DNA from 4 places in the Paenibacillus kandeliae genome. Region 2 is predicted to be linked to each of the others. Evidence: a T-box and tRNA genes for the amino acid it is inferred to sense, from the RefSeq annotation. Region 2 holds a T-box; the other regions hold tRNA genes.
What was found. A T-box is a leader RNA that pairs with one kind of tRNA and senses whether it is charged. The one in region 2 lies ahead of argS (arginine--tRNA ligase), so its partner is inferred to be a tRNA-Arg.
Positions count from the first base shown of each region.

Region 1: it encodes a tRNA-Arg, which carries the amino acid that the T-box ahead of argS (arginine--tRNA ligase) is inferred to sense. The anticodon was not compared.
Region 3: it encodes a tRNA-Arg, which carries the amino acid that the T-box ahead of argS (arginine--tRNA ligase) is inferred to sense. The anticodon was not compared.
Region 4: it encodes a tRNA-Arg, which carries the amino acid that the T-box ahead of argS (arginine--tRNA ligase) is inferred to sense. The anticodon was not compared.

Region 1 is NZ_JBFDUZ010000003.1:48,408-51,599, reverse strand. Features, by position in the region: gene ABXR35_RS16495 (flagellar assembly protein A) at 1-1,582, opposite strand, end outside; tRNA gene ABXR35_RS16490 (tRNA-Arg) at 1,989-2,062, shown strand; gene ABXR35_RS16485 (hypothetical protein) at 2,210-2,464, opposite strand; gene psiE (phosphate-starvation-inducible protein PsiE) at 2,697-3,110, shown strand; gene ABXR35_RS16475 (hypothetical protein) at 3,170-3,192, shown strand, end outside.
Region 2 is NZ_JBFDUZ010000001.1:1,275,708-1,278,899, reverse strand. Features, by position in the region: gene argS (arginine--tRNA ligase) at 1-1,497, opposite strand, end outside; T-box leader at 1,611-1,873, opposite strand; gene ABXR35_RS05660 (four-helix bundle copper-binding protein) at 2,208-2,555, opposite strand; gene ABXR35_RS05655 (CobW family GTP-binding protein) at 2,691-3,192, opposite strand, start outside.
Region 3 is NZ_JBFDUZ010000003.1:42,214-45,405, reverse strand. Features, by position in the region: gene ABXR35_RS16465 (Gfo/Idh/MocA family protein) at 1-18, shown strand, start outside; gene ABXR35_RS16460 (DNA-3-methyladenine glycosylase family protein) at 116-1,222, shown strand; tRNA gene ABXR35_RS16455 (tRNA-Arg) at 1,290-1,363, opposite strand; gene ABXR35_RS16450 (hypothetical protein) at 1,753-2,604, shown strand; gene tig (trigger factor) at 2,772-3,192, shown strand, end outside.
Region 4 is NZ_JBFDUZ010000002.1:40,546-43,737, reverse strand. Features, by position in the region: gene gap (type I glyceraldehyde-3-phosphate dehydrogenase) at 1-363, opposite strand, end outside; gene ABXR35_RS14025 (sugar-binding transcriptional regulator) at 564-1,592, opposite strand; tRNA gene ABXR35_RS14020 (tRNA-Arg) at 1,838-1,912, shown strand; gene clpP (ATP-dependent Clp endopeptidase proteolytic subunit ClpP) at 2,295-2,891, shown strand; gene ABXR35_RS14010 (glycoside hydrolase family 35 protein) at 3,060-3,192, opposite strand, start outside.

The DNA.
Region 1 (3,192 bases), on a different contig from region 2:
CGCTCTGCATGACGCCTTCATGCGTAATTACAATATCGCCATTCGACTTGATTTGGCTCGATTGGCAGCGAAATAGCTCAATATTAACCTCAATCTCTTGCATACTGGATACACTGGCATACAGCCGATCCAGCAGCCCTCGAATCAATACGATTTGCTGCTCATCCACCTGCTCCAGAATAGCACCGGAATGAAGAAAATAGTGCAGATAATGCTTGAGCTGCTCCGACTCACGGCTGTCCACGTGCTGAATGCTAGCGAATACTTGCAACAGCTCTTTGCACAACTCTGGAATCGTTTTAAATTTGCGTTCAATCAGTAGCATAATCATCTGGCTATAGCGCACCGTCTGTTGACGCGCCGCCACTTCCTCCGCCAGTGTGTGCGCTGCTAGGTCGAGCTGGCGAATCTCATGACTTAGCTGCTTGGAAGCTGCATACATGCGATTGAACATCACGCCAAAATAACCGGAATAGATGCGCCCGCCAATAATTGTCCCTTCAATAGAGATACTTCCGGTCGCCGTAATGGTCGAATTGTACACATTCCCATGGACATACACATTGCCTAGCGACTCGATGATCATGTGATCGGTCACATTGCCATTCACGATCACATCTCCAGCGAATACGATATTGCCAGTGCGCAGATCCACATCGCCATCCACGATAAAAGCATTGGAAATGTCGATCACATGCTGATTGCCTTTACCCGTCATACGCGGGCGACCCGGACGTAGTGCTACAATCTGTCCGTGGTCATTCATCTCAGCAAATTCGCCAGCAACTACATCTACATCCTGTGCTGGGCGCGGTAGCAGTTCATTGCCAAATACATCGAATCCGGGCAGTCCTTGAATCGGCGCATGTTTGGCGGCAACAATCTCACCTTCATGTACCGATGGAATACGGCGATGACTGCGATAATCGACAATTCCCCCAGCTTCGTGAAAGATCGTTTCAATCTTTTCTGGGAAAAATAATTCCAACCGTGCATCCGTGCCGGGAATAGAAGCTTGCCCGCGTGCGATGACTATAGGCTGATGAGTAGGAGATTCCAATTCGCCAAGAATAGCAGCTTTATCAATATTTTTACGAATGCCGCGATGCTCCAGTGCATTCATTACATGCTTAAATTCTACCGTATCCACGATGCGCGTCTTGTCTGGCATCGCACGCACGATCATTTGGTTCGCTGCTGGTGTATCAATCAGCGTCCATTCAAACCGCTCGCGAGTATGCAGCGTCAAATACGCTTCCATTTGATCCGGTGACACACTGATTTCGAACATCGGTGTGTGTTGTAGCTCCCAATGGACGATATCCTCTTCACTTACATGAGCAGTGCCAGAAATGATATTTTCGTTCACAATCAGCGCAACGGGCAGAACAGCACGAATGGTCGCCAATTTGCCGCCTGCTTTCGGTGAAAACACATGAATCCGATTGTCATTGATTTTGATCCAGCCATTGTTGCTGTCGCCAGCAGGTCCGTCTTCCCGGGTATTCAGGGATACGGAGGTATTGTGATCAGCCGATTGAATCATACGCCCCAGTTCCTCGTTAGAGATGGGCCTGGACATTCTGTATCCCTCCCGTTAGGTGCATCCGAATATTTCCTATATTTTACTGTAGGAAATCTTGAATTTAAATGGTTCAGAAAACCTGTATCTTGTATGCAGTATGTTTATGTGTACGCTTCCAAAATGAGTGCAATGATTGAATGATTAAAGTCTGTATGTAATTTAATTAATAAACACACTGTTATTATAATACACATTTTCCCAATTTAAACTTCATTTTGAACAAAAAGTCCCTTTTTTTGAACATTTTTTTCTTAGTTTAACACGAAAAGCGAAAAGGAAGTGGTACTAAATGCCGATAATAGGACCAAAGAATGATAGATGTCGCATAGAAAGCAGATAATAGTTTGAAAAATACGACAAATCGTTTATACTATTTTTTGTCGTTTTCAATGAACTTTATTGTGTCCCAGTAGCTCAGCAGGATAGAGCAACGGCCTTCTAAGCCGTCGGTCAGGGGTTCGAATCCCTTCTGGGACGTTACATCAGTACATACCATAAGAAAAGGCATCTTTTCTTACGAGACAAAGGATGAACAGACAAAGAATAAAGAAAAAGCATCTCCACTAAGCGGAGATGCTTTTATGTGTTGAATAGAGATTCTTTTCCATATAAACATGTATGTTTTTAAGTGTTGCTGACCAGATAAGTAACATTACACATGTTACCGCTGCCGCCGATCACCTGAATATTGTATGCAGGTGAACTGCTCTGTGCCGAGAATCCGTCTGAATCCGCCTCAAAATTTGCAGGCTTAGCATTGTTAGGAACATGGGTCGGTGAAACGACCCATTCTCCATGAGCCAGCACCGTTTTGTTTTCCAGTACAAGCTCACTGTCGGTTACGTTAATTACGGAAATATGCACTTCGCGTTGCGCCATCGGTAAATCACTCCTATTGATGTATGATGTATGATGTATAGGCGATAGGCAAAGCCTATACACGCAGGTTTTGGGCTCAATTAGTAGCAGTCAGCAGATGATCCTAATAAAAACGAGCTTCCTGTAACAAAATGATGGCATTGCAGCAGGTTTCAGTAAAATGTATACTTTATTCACTGTTATCTTTTCAATCATTCAAACACCATATCTGTAAAAACGGGAGGCATTATAAATGGAACGATGGATGCGTTATGTGTACAAAATTCCCGCTATTTTGCAGGCTGTACTGAATGTAACGCTGGGACTGGTTGCGTTTACCTTGTGTTTTTTCTTATTCAAAGAAGCTTGGCATATTTTCAGCTTTATCTTTCTCGACAACCAAGCATCAACCTCGTATGAATTTACGGCTACACTGTTGGTCTTCTTTCTCTACTTTGAGTTTATTGCGCTCATTATTAAATACTTTAAAAGCGGTTTTCATTTCCCGCTGCGTTATTTCATCTATATTGGGATCACTGCCATCATTCGTCTGATTATTGTGGATTACGATAATGCAATGAATACGATGCTGTGGTCGATTGCCATTCTAGTGCTGCTAGGCGCATTATTTTTATCCAATTCACGCCCGATTCGTCATGATCATTGATTCGTCGTATATCTGATCCGTTGTACCATCCTATTCTTATCATTCCCATGGAGGACATTATGCCAGAAACATTCGTGAAAAT
Region 2 (3,192 bases):
CCATGCTGCATCACTCCAACTCTCATGTTCCACCGAGGATGACAGGAATGCAGCCGGAACACTCTCTGTCTGTTGCTGCGATTGCGCGCGACGTAGGATACTTTGAATGCGCGCATGCACATATTGAACATATGGTCCTGTTTCCCCTTCAAAGCTAACAGCCGCTTCTGGCGCAAAATCGATCTCATTTTGCCGATAATTTTTTAGATCATTGAAAATCACTGCTCCGATTCCGATCTGACGTGCTACTTGTTCACGCTGCGGCAGCTGCGGATTTTTCTCGTTAATAATATCGTTTGCCCGCTGTACAGCATCATCCAGCACCTGCTCTAGAAAGACCACTTTGCCTTTACGGGTGGACATCTTTTTGCCGTTAATTTTCATCAAGCCGAAAGATACATGGATGCAATCGCTCGCCCACTCGTAGCCCATTTTACCAAGTACCGCGAACACTTGTCGGAAATGCAAGGTCTGCTCACCTCCGACCACATACACTAGACGATCGCCACGCATCACCTGCTTGCGATAGATCGCCGTCGCCAGATCACGCGTCGGATAAATAGTTGTGCCATCCGATTTTAAAATCAGACATGGCGGCATGTCGTATTCATCCAATCGTACGACCTGTGCGCCATCGCTCTCTTCTAGCAGATGAGCATCCTGCAGCTGCTGCACAACAGCAGGCATTTTATCATTGTAAAAGCTCTCGCCCAATACCTCATCAAACTCCACATTCAACCGTTGATACATCAAATCTAGCGATGCCATACTCACTTTGACAAAATAATGCCATAGCTCTAGCGCCTCTGTATCCCCGTGCTCCAAGCGCCGGAACCAGTCACGCGCTTCGTCTTCTAGTTCTGGATGATTCTCTACTTCGTCATGAAATTTGATATATACGCGCAGCGCTTCGCCAATCGGATCAGCTGCCGCTTGTACCGGATCATGCCAGCGCAGATGTGCTGTAATCTGCTTACCAAACTGTGTACCCCAATCACCGATATGATTTACCCGTATTACCTCATATCCTGCGGCGGTGTACAGCCGATGCAGCGCTGCGCCAATCACAGTGGAGCGCAGATGTCCCACCCCAAACGGCTTGGCAATATTAGGTGACGACATATCGAGAATTATACGCTGCCCTTGTCCTATCGTTAGCTGAGTATACTGTGGTTCGGCTAGCGATTGTAGCAATTCCGCTCCAAGATGCTGCCGCTCCCATCTCCAATTCACATACGGTCCTGCGGCATCAATCTGAATGGGAGGAGCATCATGCGAAGACTGAATATGGTCATTGATCTGCTGTGCCAGCTGCATAGCAATTTGCTGCGGTGCACGCCGCCAGCTTTTCGCGAGTGCAAAGCATGGAAAAGCCAGATCGCCCAATTCGGGTGATGGCGGTGTTTCCAGCATGGAGTACAGAGATGACTCCTCCTCTTCTACCAGCGGTAACAGAATCTGTACCGCCTGCTGCTTGAATATGTCTGTTGTTATCATCAGAAAGACCTCCTCGTTATGTTACTGCATAGGTGAATATGTATGGAGCTACTTGTTGCACTTCAATATCCAATGCAAAAAGGCTCTCGTCTCCTACATATGCTGGACGCATACGTAGAGACGAGAGCCATATGATGGTCATTCCCGTGGTGCCACTCTATGTACAGATTTATTGTTTTCATCTGTCACTTGTATACCGATAACGGGGTCAACCGGATTCACCTATGCACATAGCTCGTCAACAGTATATTACGACTATGCTTTCGGAAAATCATCTCCGGGGTGCGCTTCAACAGTTATCGTTTTACCGGCTTCCACCAACCCGGCTCGCTTTTCAAACCAATAAGCTGTCTACTCTCCCAATCATGGATGGATGAATATGATCATTGTGCATAACGATCTTGCATGTACCGTAAATAACAGTTCATGTCATAGATATTAAGCTGTATTATAGCGCGCCCATGTCGGGCTGGCAAGACTACATTTGCTCAAAACCTCAGAATGCCATCAATGAGCAAAACTAAACATAACGTTAAAAAGCCGCCATACCTTCTCTCTTGTAATCATCATTGGACAGACGATAATGTCGAAAAAAGATATAGCGGCTTACTTATATTATATTGATACATCTACAGGTTTGATCGAAGGTTCGCCGTCCACAGCGGGTTCCGCTCGTCATACTTCCGCCGTATGTAGCTTATGACGGATGTTTATGCCATTGCTGTTACGCCTGCCAGCTCGTAGCACATTTCTGCGCATTTGCGGCATGCTTCTACACATTCTTGGCAATGCGTTTGCTCATGGCGCGAGCACTCGTTGATGCACGCTTCGCAAGCTTTGGCACACAGTTCAGCCAATTGTGTAGAGAACGCATTTCCTTGACTCAACGCTTGAATAGTAAAGGAGCAAATCTCCGCACAGTCACGATTGACGCGAATGCAGTCACATAGCTTTTCCAAATCATATTGCTTCAAATTGGATACATACGACAGATTACAAGCATTCATCGCTTCTACACAAGCTTCGATATAAGGGCGGTACTGGTTTGTGGTTGTCATTGTATAATTAACCTCCTAATAGTTCAGATCAATACCCTGCTTGAACATCCAGCTTATCCTGGGCACCTGGTTCAGGCACCGGGTTGTTATTGAACTATTAACCGCCTGTCCCTTATATTGAAACTTTGTAACTAGTTAAGCTTCATGTTCCTGTCGCTCCAATGTCAGCAATAATTCCTGAATATGGCGTTTATCGAAATGTTCTCCAATAAATACCGCCACATCCGGTACCGGCTTTTGTGGAGTGATCTTCATAAAGTCGCTTTGCCGGTACGCGTATTGGAAAAGAAAGCGGCTATTCGTATCATTGAATGTCAGAATTCCTTTGGCACGGTAAACCTCAGTCGGTAGATTGGCAATAAGCGCTTCAAAGGCTTCACTGTTAATCGGCTGTTCAAAGTAATGCGTGTACACCATTACATGCTCATGCGAATGATGCGGCGCATGGGTATGCGTGTGATGATCCTCATGGTGCTGATGATCATGCTTGCGATGCAATTGTTCATTCTGATCGTGGTGAGCGCTATGAACTTGCTCCTCAGCGATCGACGCATTTCCCTCTGCTGCGGTTACATGATGTTCCCCAGCCAGTGCATGACCCGCTTGCTCATACAAATAGCGATCCAGCTCGCAGCGC
Region 3 (3,192 bases), on a different contig from region 2:
CACTTTTATCAAAAATAATGCAGTCGTCCGACTGGGCATAAAATCGGGTATATAACAACTATCTATGTATAATCTACTATCTTAGCAACCCGACAGGACACAGGAGGATACCAACATGCCCGGTCAACATCATCAACAATCATCTTCTGATCAAGAGCGTCACCTACTATCCACTGAGCAGCAAGTACAATCCAATATGCAGCCGCCCTCCGGCATCGAACCGAAGCAAGTAGAACAAGCGGGCAATCAAGCTCCGCCATATTATGCCGGTCTATCTCTTTCCGAAATTGAGCAATTCCAGGAGAATGGACAATGGGAGGATCATGGCGATCATCTGATCTTGCCAGTACCAGCAGAATTTAACTTCCGTATGAATATTGAATTTTTGCGCAGCTCCCCTAATGAGTGTTTGTTCACCGTTGGCGACCATGATGTGTATAAAGCGCTGGCGGTCGGCGAATCGCGTCCATTGCTGCGTATATATGAAGAGAAGCAGGGTGAAATGATTGTTCAATTCCTTGGCGATACCGCGCCAAGCGGCGAAATAGAACGCGCCGCTGTTGCCGCGTACGTGAGCGATTGGTTTGATCTAGGCATCGATCTACTTCCCTTTTATAAGCTGGCAAGTAGCGATGTACTGCTCGGTCATGCGGTGGAATCATTCTATGGATTGCGCAATATGGGCATTCCCGATCTGTTTGAAACGTTATGCTGGGGCATACTCGGTCAGCAGATCAATATTGGTTATGCGCATACATTAAAGTGCCGATTGACGGAAGCATTTGGCGAAAGTGTTGAATATGAAGGGGAAATCTATCGTATCTTCCCAACCGCCGAACGCATTGCTGTGCTGGAGATGGACGATCTAGAACTGATGCACATGACTGTGAAAAAGTGCGAATATATTCTGCACGCTGCCCGACTCGTTGCCAGCGGCGAGCTAAGCAAAGAGAAGCTGCTAGCTGCTGGAGGGTATCGAGAAGCGGAGAAAATGCTGACTCGTATCCGCGGGATCGGCCCTTGGACAGCGAACTATGTATTGATGCGTTGTCTACGTATTCCTTCAGCATTTCCAATTGATGACGTAGGGCTACACAATGTCATTCGTCATTTGACCGGCTCTGCTGCCAAGCCGACACGTGAGGAATTATTGAAACTATCCGCAGGCTGGAGCAATTGGGAATCTTATGCCACCTTTTATCTGTGGCGTGTATTATATTGACGTGTGTAAGGAATGAAATTAATAAAAAAAAGCATCTCCATATAAACGGAGATGCTTTTCTCTGTGACGTCCCAGAAGGGATTCGAACCCCTGACCGACGGCTTAGAAGGCCGTTGCTCTATCCTGCTGAGCTACTGGGACAAATATAAAATTAACGTTTCAAGCGCAACAAAAATATATTAACATGTTGCACGGAAGAAAGCAAGCTAATTTTATCCAAATACAGCGATGCGTGATCTTGTCATCCGCTCTTGTATGCGAAAAATCAATGATTGATGCAGCCGTTTCGTTGTACGACAGCGTGTTAATAGTGGATAAGGAGTTAGTCGTGACAATCGATAGGCACGCAGCATTTTAACACGGCTGTCAGCTGTGTTAAGCTATGCTATAATCATGAGGTTGTGCATAAAGAAGCAAGAAGTGCAGGAGGTGTCGTTATCGCTGATTCAAAGCATTCACATACAGAACACAATCGCAATGTCGTGCTTTTTCCAAAGACGCTTGATTATTATCAAGTCGAGTTAACGAAGATGTTGGAAACGGAACGTTATCGGGAAGCGATGGAGCTACTTCAATTCCTGTTGCAATGTCAGGGGCAGGAAGAACGTCAATTGGAGGAATGGGAGTCATTGCTTGGCTGGCTCCGTACGACGTTCCCCGAAGCGGCAGATCATTATCAGGAACCAGTGCCACAAGCCGATTCGGATACAGAAGAATCGGTCGCTAATGAACAATTGATGCGAGACAAGGTTCGACTCAAACAAGCAGAAGATCGTCAATATGAGGAGAAGCTGCTCAAAACTGCTATGGAGCGCCCTATATCCGAGCGTACGCTGCTGGCATTAGAGCAATTATCCTATTTGGAGCAGCCAGAGATCGATGAACGGATGGTAAACTGGTTGCAGCAGGATACACATTTGCATCCACTCATCCAATTCCGTGTACTGCAAACGCTGCGTCGCCGTGGACATCGAGGCATTGTACATTATATGCACCGCAATGAACGCGTCGATGTGGAAGTAGAAACGGTACCGCTTGATCCGACCGAGTTTCCGCTGTCGTTTATTCAGATTTTGGAACGTGTATCAGACAAGGCGGAGATTAGCGCGCCGAATCTGTTCTACTTTGCTCAGGAACTATGGTCGCAGTTCATCATGAGCATCTTTGGCACACAGGATTACCTGTATATCTCGCGCGGAGATGATGCTGAGATTGATGTATGGGCAGCAGCTCTGCATCAGACCGTTGCCGAAACGCTGGAAGGCTCTAGTGATGAGGAAGAGACGCGCACATTGTATGGCGTGACGGATAGCATCCGTTTCCGATATGAGCAGGCTTACCGCGCGCTACAGCAGTTCGTATCTGGGCAAATGCCCCGCTGAATACGCTAGTGCCGCAGGTATGGAACCGTCCCTTAGAGGGATATAGAAACGAACTTGATAAAACATGAATTGTTGTATATACTATAGTGGTTATTCTGCACGTGAAAATGATATAACTAATAACGAAATCATTCATGTTAAATATTTGTTGGAGGGGAATTCTTGAAATGACAGCAAAATGGGAAAAAACAGAAAAGAACCTTGGTGTTCTTGAAGTAGAAGTCGCTGTAGAGCGTGTAAGTGCAGCGATTGATAAAGCATTTAACAAAGTAGTAAAATCCGTGAACGTACCGGGCTTCCGTAAAGGTAAAGTACCTCGTTCGATCTTCGAAGCTCGTTTTGGCATCGAAAGCCTGTACAACGACGCAATCGATATCCTGCTGCCGGAAGCATACTCCGAAGCAATCGACGAAACTGACATCTTCCCTGTCGATCGTCCTGAAATCGAAATCGAGCAATTTGAAAAAGATAAAACGTTCAAATTCAAAGCAAAAGTAACGGTAAAACCTGAAGTGAAACTGGGCGACTACAAAGGTCTGGAAGTTCCTGTTTCCGCAGTTGAAGTTTCCGAAGAAGATATCGCTAGCG
Region 4 (3,192 bases), on a different contig from region 2:
TGGAGCGGAGATAACAACACGTTTAGCGCCAGCTTTCAGGTGAAGCTCAGCACTTTCTTTGGTTGTGAAGAAACCAGTACATTCCAGAACGATGTCTACGCCCAGGTCGCCCCATGGCAGTTCTTCAGGGTTACGGTTAGCCAGAACTTTAACTTCTTTACCGTTTACTTTGAAGAAACCATCGTGTACTTCAACATCACCGTTGAATTTACCTTGAGTAGTATCATATTTCAAAAGATGTGCCAGCATTTTAGCATCTGTCAAATCGTTGATTGCTACAACTTCGATACCTGCTACGTCTTGAATACGACGGAATGCCAGACGTCCGATACGTCCAAAACCGTTAATACCAACTTTAACCATGAGTGAATTCCTCCCAGAAATAAGTTTGATGAAATTTATGCAATCAAGACAAGATTCGCTTGAATCTGTCGAGACAGTGATAATGATAGAATAGGATTGCGTTTGACCCTGCAAACGCCTAGTGCGTTGTACGTATAATCGGGAAATGTTTCCCTGCTGCTGCCGGATAAAGGTACTGTGTTCTTACTCTATAGAAGAAACTACAGTTCCTTGACGATCTCCCTAGCAGCAGCTTCGTCGATGACCAGAATATCTTCCTGACCAAATTTGAGCACGGAATGAATGGACTGTGCCTTGCTCTTACCACCAGCGATGCCAATCACTACCTCTGCATTGGCGATATCCTCCAGCTGCAACCCAAGGGTCAGCATATGGTGGACCGTTTCGCCTTGCTCGTTAAAATAGTGACCGAACGATTCGGCGACGGCACCCGCTTTGCGGATTTCCTGTACAAGCTGCGGGTCCAAGCGGCGACGGCGTACCATTTCCATGGCATCACCGATACCGTGAATGATAATGCGTGCGCGCCGGATAAACTCGACGATCTCACGTACATTTTCATCCTCGTACAGCAGCTCGTAGGCATCTCTGCGCAGCAGATCAGGCACATGCAGCAGCCGGTACTGCGCGCCAACCCGCTTCGCCATCGTCGATACGATGGAGTTCGCTTGGTATTCCATGTTTTCGCCAAGTCCGCCTCTTGCCGGAACGAACCAGGCATTTTTGAGCGGAGCCGGCAGTGTCGGACTGAGTTGCTCAGCAACTTCAGCCAATGTAAAACCGCCGGTGACCGCTACGATATCATCTTCGCGCATCACACTGAGCAGCGCCCTTGCGCCTGCCCGTCCAAGATGTTGCTTGGTACTTGCAGATGTGTCGCAATCGCCGGGCACAATGACCACCTGCTGCAACCCGTAGGCATCGCGGATGCGTTCCTCCAGTGCAGACAGTCCCAGCAATTCTTCCATAATAGGTTCCAGCTCGTCAAGCAGTTGTCTGCCCGCTTCGCTGACTTTCATTCCGGTGCTCTCGATCTCCAGCAGTCCCTGGGACTTGAGCAAATCGGTTTCGGCGCGCAAGACGCGCTCCGTCATGCCCAGAGACGATGCAAGTGCTCTTCGTCCGACCAATCCCGTCAGCATGACCTGATGTAAAATGGCATATCGCTTTTTGAGTACGTCGGTGAGATCGGGCAGAAGCTGCTTCTGTATTTCAAGTAATTTTCGCATGCTTTCCACTCCTGCAACTTATCTCGCTCAGTGTAATCTGGTTCATTTCAACCAGGCTGGGTATATGGACTCAAAACGTCCCGGCATAACTTTTTAAGTCCCACTACTATATTAACCAATTTCCGGCTTAGAATCAAGTCTAGACGATAACTATTTATGGCAGGTTTACGTTACACTTTTCACAGGGTCATTGCTTGCTTTTTAAACTTATCTATTCTATAATCAGTCTTGCTGTTGTTTCATATGCGCCCGTGGTCCAATGGATATGACGTAGGCCTCCGAAGCCTGAGATCCAAGTTCGATTCTTGGCGGGCGCGCCATTGCTTTCTACTTTATACATATTGCATTCCCTCTACTGTTATATCAGACAATTGTTAAGCCTGTATTATTATATAGAAGATATTCACGTAACCAGCAGATGCTGGTTATTTTTGTATGATCTGCCGGTAAAGCAGCACTACTATGCGGCTAATGATACTGGTTCCATGGAAAAAGGAGCACATTGCAACGCTGCCCTTTTCTTCATTAACCCATTTTCAGGTAAATTAGGCATTTTTGCAGAGGATAGTTTGACTTTCTTTGACTTTTAGTTTGAACTACCCTATAATGTGGTAAGAACAATTGATTATTTATATTGTTTGGACTATGATTCCACTATATTCATAACATTTACGATGATCGTAATTTTAAGGAGGGTTTCTAGTGAGTTATATCCCAATGGTCGTTGAACAGAGCAGCCGCGGTGAACGCGCCTATGATATCTATTCCCGTTTGTTGAAAGATCGTATCATTTTCCTCGGTTCCGAAGTCAATGATATGGTGGCAAACGCGATTATTGCACAAATGCTGTTCCTGGAAGCCGAAGACCCAGAAAAAGATATTCATCTGTACATTAACAGCCCAGGCGGTTCCATTACGGCGGGCATGGCTATTTATGATACAATGCAATTCATCAAAGCGGACGTGTCCACAATCTGTGTCGGCATGGCTGCAAGTATGGGCGCATTCCTGCTGAATGCAGGCGCTAAAGGCAAACGCTTCGCGCTGCCAAACAGTGAAGTAATGATTCACCAACCACTCGGTGGTGCGCAAGGTCAAGCAACGGACATCGAAATCCGTGCTCGCCGCATTCTGAAAATGCGCGATAAGCTGAACAAAATCTTGGCAGATCGTACTGGTCAACCGCTGGAACGTATCGAACGCGATACAGACCGTGACTACTTCATGAGTGCTGCTGATGCTGCTGAATACGGCCTGATTGATAAGGTAATCGAAAAAACACCTCCACAAGGCGTGTAATACGCTGGCTGGAATATAAAAAGCTGCAATGGCATGATGCCGTTGCAGCTTTTTTGCATGTCGTTTTGTATATCGTATAGTGTAATAGCAGCTAATCTTCATTGGCTATATCATTCATGACTCTCTATATTCTAACCTGCATAGGAATCATCACATTCATACATTACATTAGCCCAGAAGCGGCTCGTCGGTGAGCAGCACACGATGACGATGCGAACCGTGCAGCTCTAATATGATCAACTCATTCGTCCCTTCCACTAGCAGAGGCGCTGGAATATACAGCGTTCGCTGTGGTCCACGA